3 regions of the Pseudomonas sp. MLB6B genome follow, and region 3 is predicted to be linked to each of the others. Evidence: riboswitches for the same ligand, from Rfam matches in the RefSeq annotation. Region 3 holds a riboswitch; each other region holds the start of a gene.
The links. Region 3 has a riboswitch for cobalamin ahead of ACSMEV_RS14660 (CbtB domain-containing protein). Riboswitches for the same ligand answer to the same signal wherever they lie in the genome.

Region 1 (2,252 bases), 740 kb from region 3:
CGACCGGCTCCGGCGCGTCGAAGCCCACCGGCGGCGGCAAGGTGGCGTCACAGCTTTCGCCGAGCGCCTGCGCGGCGGCGTCCAGGCGCGCGTCCAGATCGTTCAGTTCGCTGGCCTGGACCAGCCCCAGGTGGCGGCTGGGCAGCTCGATGCCGCGCTCGCGCGACAGCCCGCCGTACCAGCGCAGCCCTTCGCTCAGGCTGCCTTCGAGCAGTTGCGCGTGGCGCAGGCTGCCGACCCGGTTGGCCAGCACGCCGGCGAACGGCAGGTCGGGTTGGTAGCGCGCCAGGCCCAGGGCCAGGGCGCCGAAGGTCTGGGCCATGGCCGTGCCGTCGATCACTGCCAGTACCGGCACGCCGAAATGGCGGGCCAGGTCGGCGCTCGACGGGGTGCCGTCGAACAGGCCCATGACGCCTTCGATGAGGATCAGGTCGGCCTCGGCGGCGGCCTGCCACAGCAAGCGCCGGCTTTCGGCCTCGCCGATCATCCACATGTCCAGTTGGTACACCGGCGCGCCGCTGGCGCGTTCGAGGATCATCGGGTCGAGAAAGTCCGGCCCGCACTTGAACACCCGCACCCGCCGCCCGAGGTTGCGGTGCAGGCGCGCCAGGGCGGCGGTGACGGTGGTCTTGCCCTGCCCGGAAGCGGGCGCGGCGATCAGCACCGCCGGACAGTGTCGGCGTTCGCTCACAGCTCCACGCCCTTCTGTGCCCGAATGCCGGCCTGGAAGGCGTGCTTGACCACGCCCATCTCGGTGACGGTGTCGGCCAGCTCGACCAGCTCGGGCTTGGCGCCGCGGCCGGTGACGATCACATGCTGCATGGGCGGGCGCGCCTGCAGGTCGGTCAGTACCTGGTCGAGGTCCAGGTAGCCATGCTTGAGGGCGATGTTCAGTTCGTCGAGCACGACGAACTCCACGGCCGGGTCTTGCAGCAATTGCCGCGACACCGCCCAGGCCGCTTCGGCGGCGGCGATGTCGCGCTGGCGGTCCTGGGTTTCCCAGGTGAAGCCTTCGCCCATCACGTGGTAGCTGACCTGCTCGGGGAAGCGTCGGAAGAACAGTTCTTCACCGGTGCTGTTGCGGCCCTTGATGAACTGCACCACGCCGCAGCGCATGCCGTGGCCCATGGCGCGGGCGAGCATGCCGAAGGCCGAGCTGCTCTTGCCTTTGCCGTTGCCGGTCAGCACCAGCAGCAGGCCGCATTCGTTGGGGGAATTGGCGATGCGGTCGTCCATCAGCGCTTTCTTGCGCTGCATGCGGGCCAAGTGGCGTTCGTCGCGCTCGGGGGATTCGTTCATGGGGGTCTCCGCGGGCCGCGGCGCCTGAACAGGCGCCGGTAGGTCGATAAGGCAGGCAGACACGGAGGCGCGCAGCAGCCACGGCCTTACGCCACGGAGCACCGCGCATCACCCTCCGTGATACCGATATAAGACAGTGACAGGCCGGTCTCCGGGCTTGTGAGCGGGGCCTTGGCCCTCGGGCGCTGCGCAGTTCACCAGAGGATGATGCTTCTGGCCGTACGTGTCGCTCGACTCACCTACCGTTGCGGGGGCAGCGCCGGAATCGCGCTGCTGTGGCGCCCACCGGCTTCCCAGTTTCACCCCGGTGGAAGCTTGTCCACGGGGCACCTGAAACGAACGGCGAAGGTTAGAGGGTTGCACCCGGAGCGTCAATGTGGATGGCAGGGATGAGTGGGCCCGGGTTGTCGTCGACGATTGGAACGCGCCACCGAACGGACCGCGCTCATTCGCTTGGCGGATCGCAGAGAGGGCTACCGGAACCGCTGCGCGATCCATCGCAAGGGAACTCGTTCCCATACGGCCTCTCTCAATTTTGTCGATGGTTCCCGTTTGCGGAGAATGCCTGCATGGCCCAGATGCGTATCGGTTTGCTGATTGCCTTGACCACAAGCCTGGCGGCGTGCGGCGAGTCCGCCCGCTTGCAGGTTTCCGATGGCACGGGCCCGACGCCCGAGCTGCCGGCGCCGAACAAGACGCTCATTCCCACGGTGAACATCGCCCCCGCCATCGGCTGGCCGGACGGTGGCAAACCGATCGCTGCCAAGGGCACCCAGGTCAACGCCTTCGCCGAGGGGCTCGACCACCCGCGCTGGCTGTATGTGCTACCCAACGGTGATGTGCTGGTGGCCGAAACCAATGCGCCGCCCAAGCCCGACGACAGCAAGGGCATCAAGGGCTGGATCGCAGACAAGGTAATGAAACGCGCGGGCGCCGGTGTGCACAGCGCCAAT
Region 2 (2,252 bases), 330 kb from region 3:
CGCCAGCGCGCCGATGAAGGCCCCGGCCGACAGCGACAGCGCCGCGCCGCCGATACCCAGCAGGCCCACCGCTACCGCACCGGTGGAAGCGCCGGCCGACAAACCCAGCAGGTAGGGTTCGGCGAGGGCGTTGCGCAGCAAGGCTTGCAGGATCACCCCGCAGGTCGCCAGGCCCGCCCCGCACGCCGCTGCCACCAGGGTGCGGGTCAGGCGGTAGTTCCAGACGATGCCGGCATCGATCGGGTCGACCGCGTAGCCGGCTTGCCACAGGTGGTTGGCCAGTACTTGGTAGACCACCCGTGGCGCCACGCTGGTTTCGCCGATGCTGATGCCGGCCAGCAAGGCGCCGACCAGCGCCAGCAGTGCCAGGACACCGCCTGGTAGCAATCGCTGGCTCACGGCGCCGCTTTACCGCTGGCGAAGGCGTCCGACAGCGTCTCCAGCCCCCGGAACAGACGGATCCCGGCCTGCATAGCGTCGGCGTCGAGGATGATGATGCGTCCTTGCTTGACCGCGTCGAGGTTCTTCGCCACCGGGTCGGTGCGCAGGAATTCGAGTTTTTTCCGGTAGTCGTCGGCCGGGAAGCGGCGACGGTCCATGCGCGCGATGATCAGCCAGGTGGGATTGGCCTTGGCCAGAGTCTCCCAGCCGACGGTGGGCCATTCCTCTTGGGACTCGACCACATTGCGCACCCCGAGGGTTTGCAGCATGAAGTCGGCCACCCCTTGGCGCCCGGCCACATAGGGGTCGATGTCGAGGTCTGCGCTGGAGAACCAGAACAGCGCGCTGGTGCCCGACAGGTCCTTGCCGGCCAACTGCGCTCGGGCCTTCTCCAACTGCCCACGCAGTTGGGCATTGAGCGCCTCGCCGCGGGCCTGCACGTCGAAGATTTCGGCCAGCTGGCTGACGCTCTTGTAGATGGAGTCGACCTTGAACGGCTGCAAACGGGTGCCGTCGGCGCCGACCAGGTTGTCCTTGCCTTCGCAGTCGGAGGGCAGCAGGTAGGTGGGAATGTTCAGCTCGTGGAACTGCTGGCGCGTGCCGACCACGCCTTGCTCGCCGACCATCCATTCGAACTGCGCGGTGACCAGTTGCGGACGTTTGCCGACCACGGCCTCGAAGCTCGGGTCGTTGTCGGCCAGACGCGGCACCTTGTCGTTCTGCGCCTTGAACTCGGGCAACACATCGTTGAACCACAGCGAGGTGCCGGCCAGGCGTTCGCCCAGGCCCAAGGCGTAGAGGATTTCGGTGCCGGCCTGGCCGATGGTCACCGCACGTTGCGGCGCCTCGGCGAAAGTCTGCGGCATGCCGCAGTTGTCCACGGTCAGCGGGTAGTGCGTGGCGGCGGCCTGGGCCAAGCCGGAGAAGCCGAGGGCGGTGAGCAGGGCGGTGAAGCGTAGCATTGGAACGATCTCCTATCGTGGTGCAGCGGACCGCGCGCACGGACAGGCATCGTCTGCGCCGCCTGCGCGAGGCAGGCGGTGCCACCCTGGACAGGGTGCCGATGGCCGTCCCGGACACCCCGCCGGTCGGTGAATGTGTGCCGGCAGGTCTCCTGACTGGTGCGTCCTGGCCTGGCTCCGGCCTTCCCGGACAGGTCCAGTGGCATTCGAGGAGCAGGCTCGGCACCTACAGTTGCGGGGGCAGTTTCGTTTGGCCCGCGGCTGGGCGGGCGACGAATTCCCTATTAATTCCTGGGGGGAAACCGGCGGGCGGCATGGTAGACCATCACCCGCTGGCAGGGAACCTCTTCACAGGTATTTGAGCCAGGCGATGTCGCGGCGCCGGGCCTTGAGCCGGGCGAAGGCGCGCACCGGCAGGTACAGCGCCAGCGCCAGCAGGACCGCACACAGCCATACCGCGCCGATGCTGTCGAAGCCGAAGTATTGCCCTTGATTGAGGCCGAACAGCGCCACGCACACCAGATAGGCGAGCTTGAGCACGTACAGGTGCAACAGATAGAAGAACATCGGTGCTGCGCCCAGTACTGCCAGCACACCGATCCAGCGTGCCTGGCCGGCGCGCTCGAAGCCGCGTAGCAACAGCAGGCCCACGCCCAGGGTCAGGCACAGGAACAGCAGCGAAGGCGGGTACTTGGTGATGTTGAGCAGGCTCATGAGGGTTTGCAGGGCGCTAGGGTAGCTGCTCCAGGGCGCTTCGCCGTAACCGTTGAACAGCCGCAACGCGACGAACGCCAGCAGCGCCAGCGCTGCGGTGGTCAACAGCCGACGTTGACGCTGGGCCGCATCGCT
Region 3 (2,252 bases):
CCGTTGGCCAGCTCGAAGACCCGGCCCACCGCCTCCTCTTCGGTGCAGCCGATGCTGCACTGCTTGAGCAGGTCGCCGTCGATGCCCAATTCGCCGAACTCGTTGACGATGACCGCGATGCGGCGGCCCTGGGCGTTGTCCAGCATGTGCCGGAGCAAGGTGGTTTTACCCGAGCCGAGGAAGCCGGTGACGATGGTGACGGGAAGCTTGGCCAGTGTTTTCATGTCTCAGTGCCCTTGGCAGACGGCGCGGGCATGCGGGACGATCGCCCGCGACCGGATAGGCCAGGCGTGCTCGCCACCGGATCACCCCGCCCGGTTGATGTCGAAAGCGTACCGAGGCAGGTCTCCTGGCTCGCATCCTGGCCATCGCGACCGTGCCGATGGCGCCTTCCCGCGTGCGCGCAGTGGCTGTGCCGATCGGCTGGGATGCTTACAGTTGCGGGGGCAGCCGCGGCTCTACCGCGTTCCCGTCTTAGCTCAGTGGGTGAGGGAAACCGTGCCCCCTGAGAACCTCGAAACGGCAAGGCTACGCAGTGCCCCGCGTGGGGTCAACCGCAGCCGCCGAGGGGCGGCCGATTGACGGGAATCATGCCCCATGGTTTGCTAGCGCCCTTGCGTCAGGTGCCCCTTGTGGGGTGAAACGGGAAACCGGTGCGTCGCGGTCTGCAACAGCAGGCCAGGCAATGCCGGTGCTGCCCCCGCAACGGTAAGCGAGTCATGCGTCTGCAACACCACTGCGTCGGCGCCAGCCACGTGGGAAGGTCGACGCACTGTCTGGGGAGCCAAGCTCCCGCTCGCGAGCCCGGAGACCGGCCTGACGTCTCGATCAACCCCCGCGGTGGGCGGGCGCCGTTGCCTGCACTTGGCGTGTCCGCGCTGAGGCGACCGTGCGTGACCTACCGATTCCCAGCCGAGGAACACGTCATGCCCATCGTCAGCAGCAAACCCGCCATCAGCCCCTCCACCACCCTCAGCCAGCGCCTGGTCATCGCCATCGGTGCCGGCCTTTTAGGCTTGAGCCTTGTGTATTTCGCCGGCTTCTCGCACATCGACGCCGTGCACAACGCCGCCCACGACACGCGCCACAGCGCAGCCTTCCCCTGCCACTGAGGACGCCGGCATGTTCACTCGCATCGCCCGTACCGCGGGCTTCAGCGGCTTGCTCGCCGCGATGTTGCTGACCCTGCTGCAAAGTTTGTGGGTCAGCCCGTTGATCCTTCAGGCCGAAACCTACGAAAACGCAGCGCCTGCGGTCCAGGGGCACAGCCATGCCGAAGGCGGTGCCGCCCATGAGCATGCCGCTGAGGCGTGGTCGCCCGAGGACGGCTGGCAACGGGTGCTGGCCACCACCGGCGGCAACCTGGTCGTGGCCGTGGGCTTCGCCTTGCTGCTGGCGGCGCTGTACAGCCTGCGCGAACCCAATCGCGTCGCCAGTGGTGCGCTCTGGGGCCTGGCAGGCTTTACGGTGTTCTGCCTGGCGCCGACCTTGGGCCTGCCGCCCGAGCTGCCTGGTACGGCTGCCGCCGACCTGGCCCAGCGGCAGACCTGGTGGATCGGCACTGCGGCTGCCACGGCCTGTGGTCTGGCGCTGCTGGCGTTCAGCCGTTCCTGGCTCTTCAAGCTGCTCGGCGCCGCGCTGCTGGTCGTGCCGCACCTGATCGGCGCTCCGCAACCTGCCGTCCACGAAAGCCTGGCGCCCGAAGCGCTGGCGGCGCAGTTCAAGCTTGCCTCCTGGCTGACCAACGCAGCCTTCTGGGTTGCCCTGGGCCTGCTCAGCACTTGGCTGTATCGCCGCGCCGAACGTGCCTGACGCCCTTGCGCTGTATGCCGGCATCGGGTGCCGCAAGGGCTGCGATGCCACACAGTTGTCGGCGCTGCTCTTGCAAACCCTCGAGTGTCATGGCCTGCCCCTGAATGCCGTGCGCGCACTGGCCAGCATCGCCAGCAAGGGTAAGGAGCCGGGGCTGCTGGAGCTGGCCGGGCAGTTGCACGTTCCACTGCTGGTCTTCGACGTCGTCAGCCTGGAAGATCTGCAACCCTTGCTCAGTCACCGCTCGGCCGTCGCTTTCGCCCACAGCGGCTGCTGGGGAGTGGCCGAAAGCGCGGCGCTGGCGGCCGCGCGCCAGGTGGAAGGTCGCTGCGCCTTACGTGTGACGCGGCAGGTGTCGGGGCCGGCTACCCTTGCGCTGGCTTGGCGGGGATAATCGCGGCCCCTTCCCCTCTGCAAGGACGTTACATGACGGTCTATTT

Region 1: another riboswitch for cobalamin. It lies ahead of cobO (cob(I)yrinic acid a,c-diamide adenosyltransferase); the one in region 3 lies ahead of ACSMEV_RS14660 (CbtB domain-containing protein).
Region 2: another riboswitch for cobalamin. It lies ahead of ACSMEV_RS13450 (ABC transporter substrate-binding protein); the one in region 3 lies ahead of ACSMEV_RS14660 (CbtB domain-containing protein).

Annotation. Positions count from the first base shown of each region.
Region 1 is NZ_CP199313.1:4,063,696-4,065,947, forward strand. It holds gene ACSMEV_RS17940 (cobyrinate a,c-diamide synthase) at 1-691, opposite strand, end outside; gene cobO (cob(I)yrinic acid a,c-diamide adenosyltransferase) at 688-1,299, opposite strand; cobalamin riboswitch at 1,425-1,648, opposite strand; gene ACSMEV_RS17950 (PQQ-dependent sugar dehydrogenase) at 1,869-2,252, shown strand, end outside.
Region 2 is NZ_CP199313.1:2,997,140-2,999,391, forward strand. It holds gene ACSMEV_RS13445 (FecCD family ABC transporter permease) at 1-399, opposite strand, end outside; gene ACSMEV_RS13450 (ABC transporter substrate-binding protein) at 396-1,403, opposite strand; cobalamin riboswitch at 1,529-1,725, opposite strand; gene ACSMEV_RS13455 (DUF1624 domain-containing protein) at 1,752-2,252, opposite strand, start outside.
Region 3 is NZ_CP199313.1:3,325,413-3,327,664, forward strand. It holds gene cobW (cobalamin biosynthesis protein CobW) at 1-224, opposite strand, end outside; cobalamin riboswitch at 323-525, opposite strand; cobalamin riboswitch at 605-834, shown strand; gene ACSMEV_RS14660 (CbtB domain-containing protein) at 927-1,112, shown strand; gene ACSMEV_RS14665 (CbtA family protein) at 1,123-1,812, shown strand; gene ACSMEV_RS14670 (cobalamin biosynthesis protein) at 1,805-2,206, shown strand; gene cobM (precorrin-4 C(11)-methyltransferase) at 2,239-2,252, shown strand, end outside.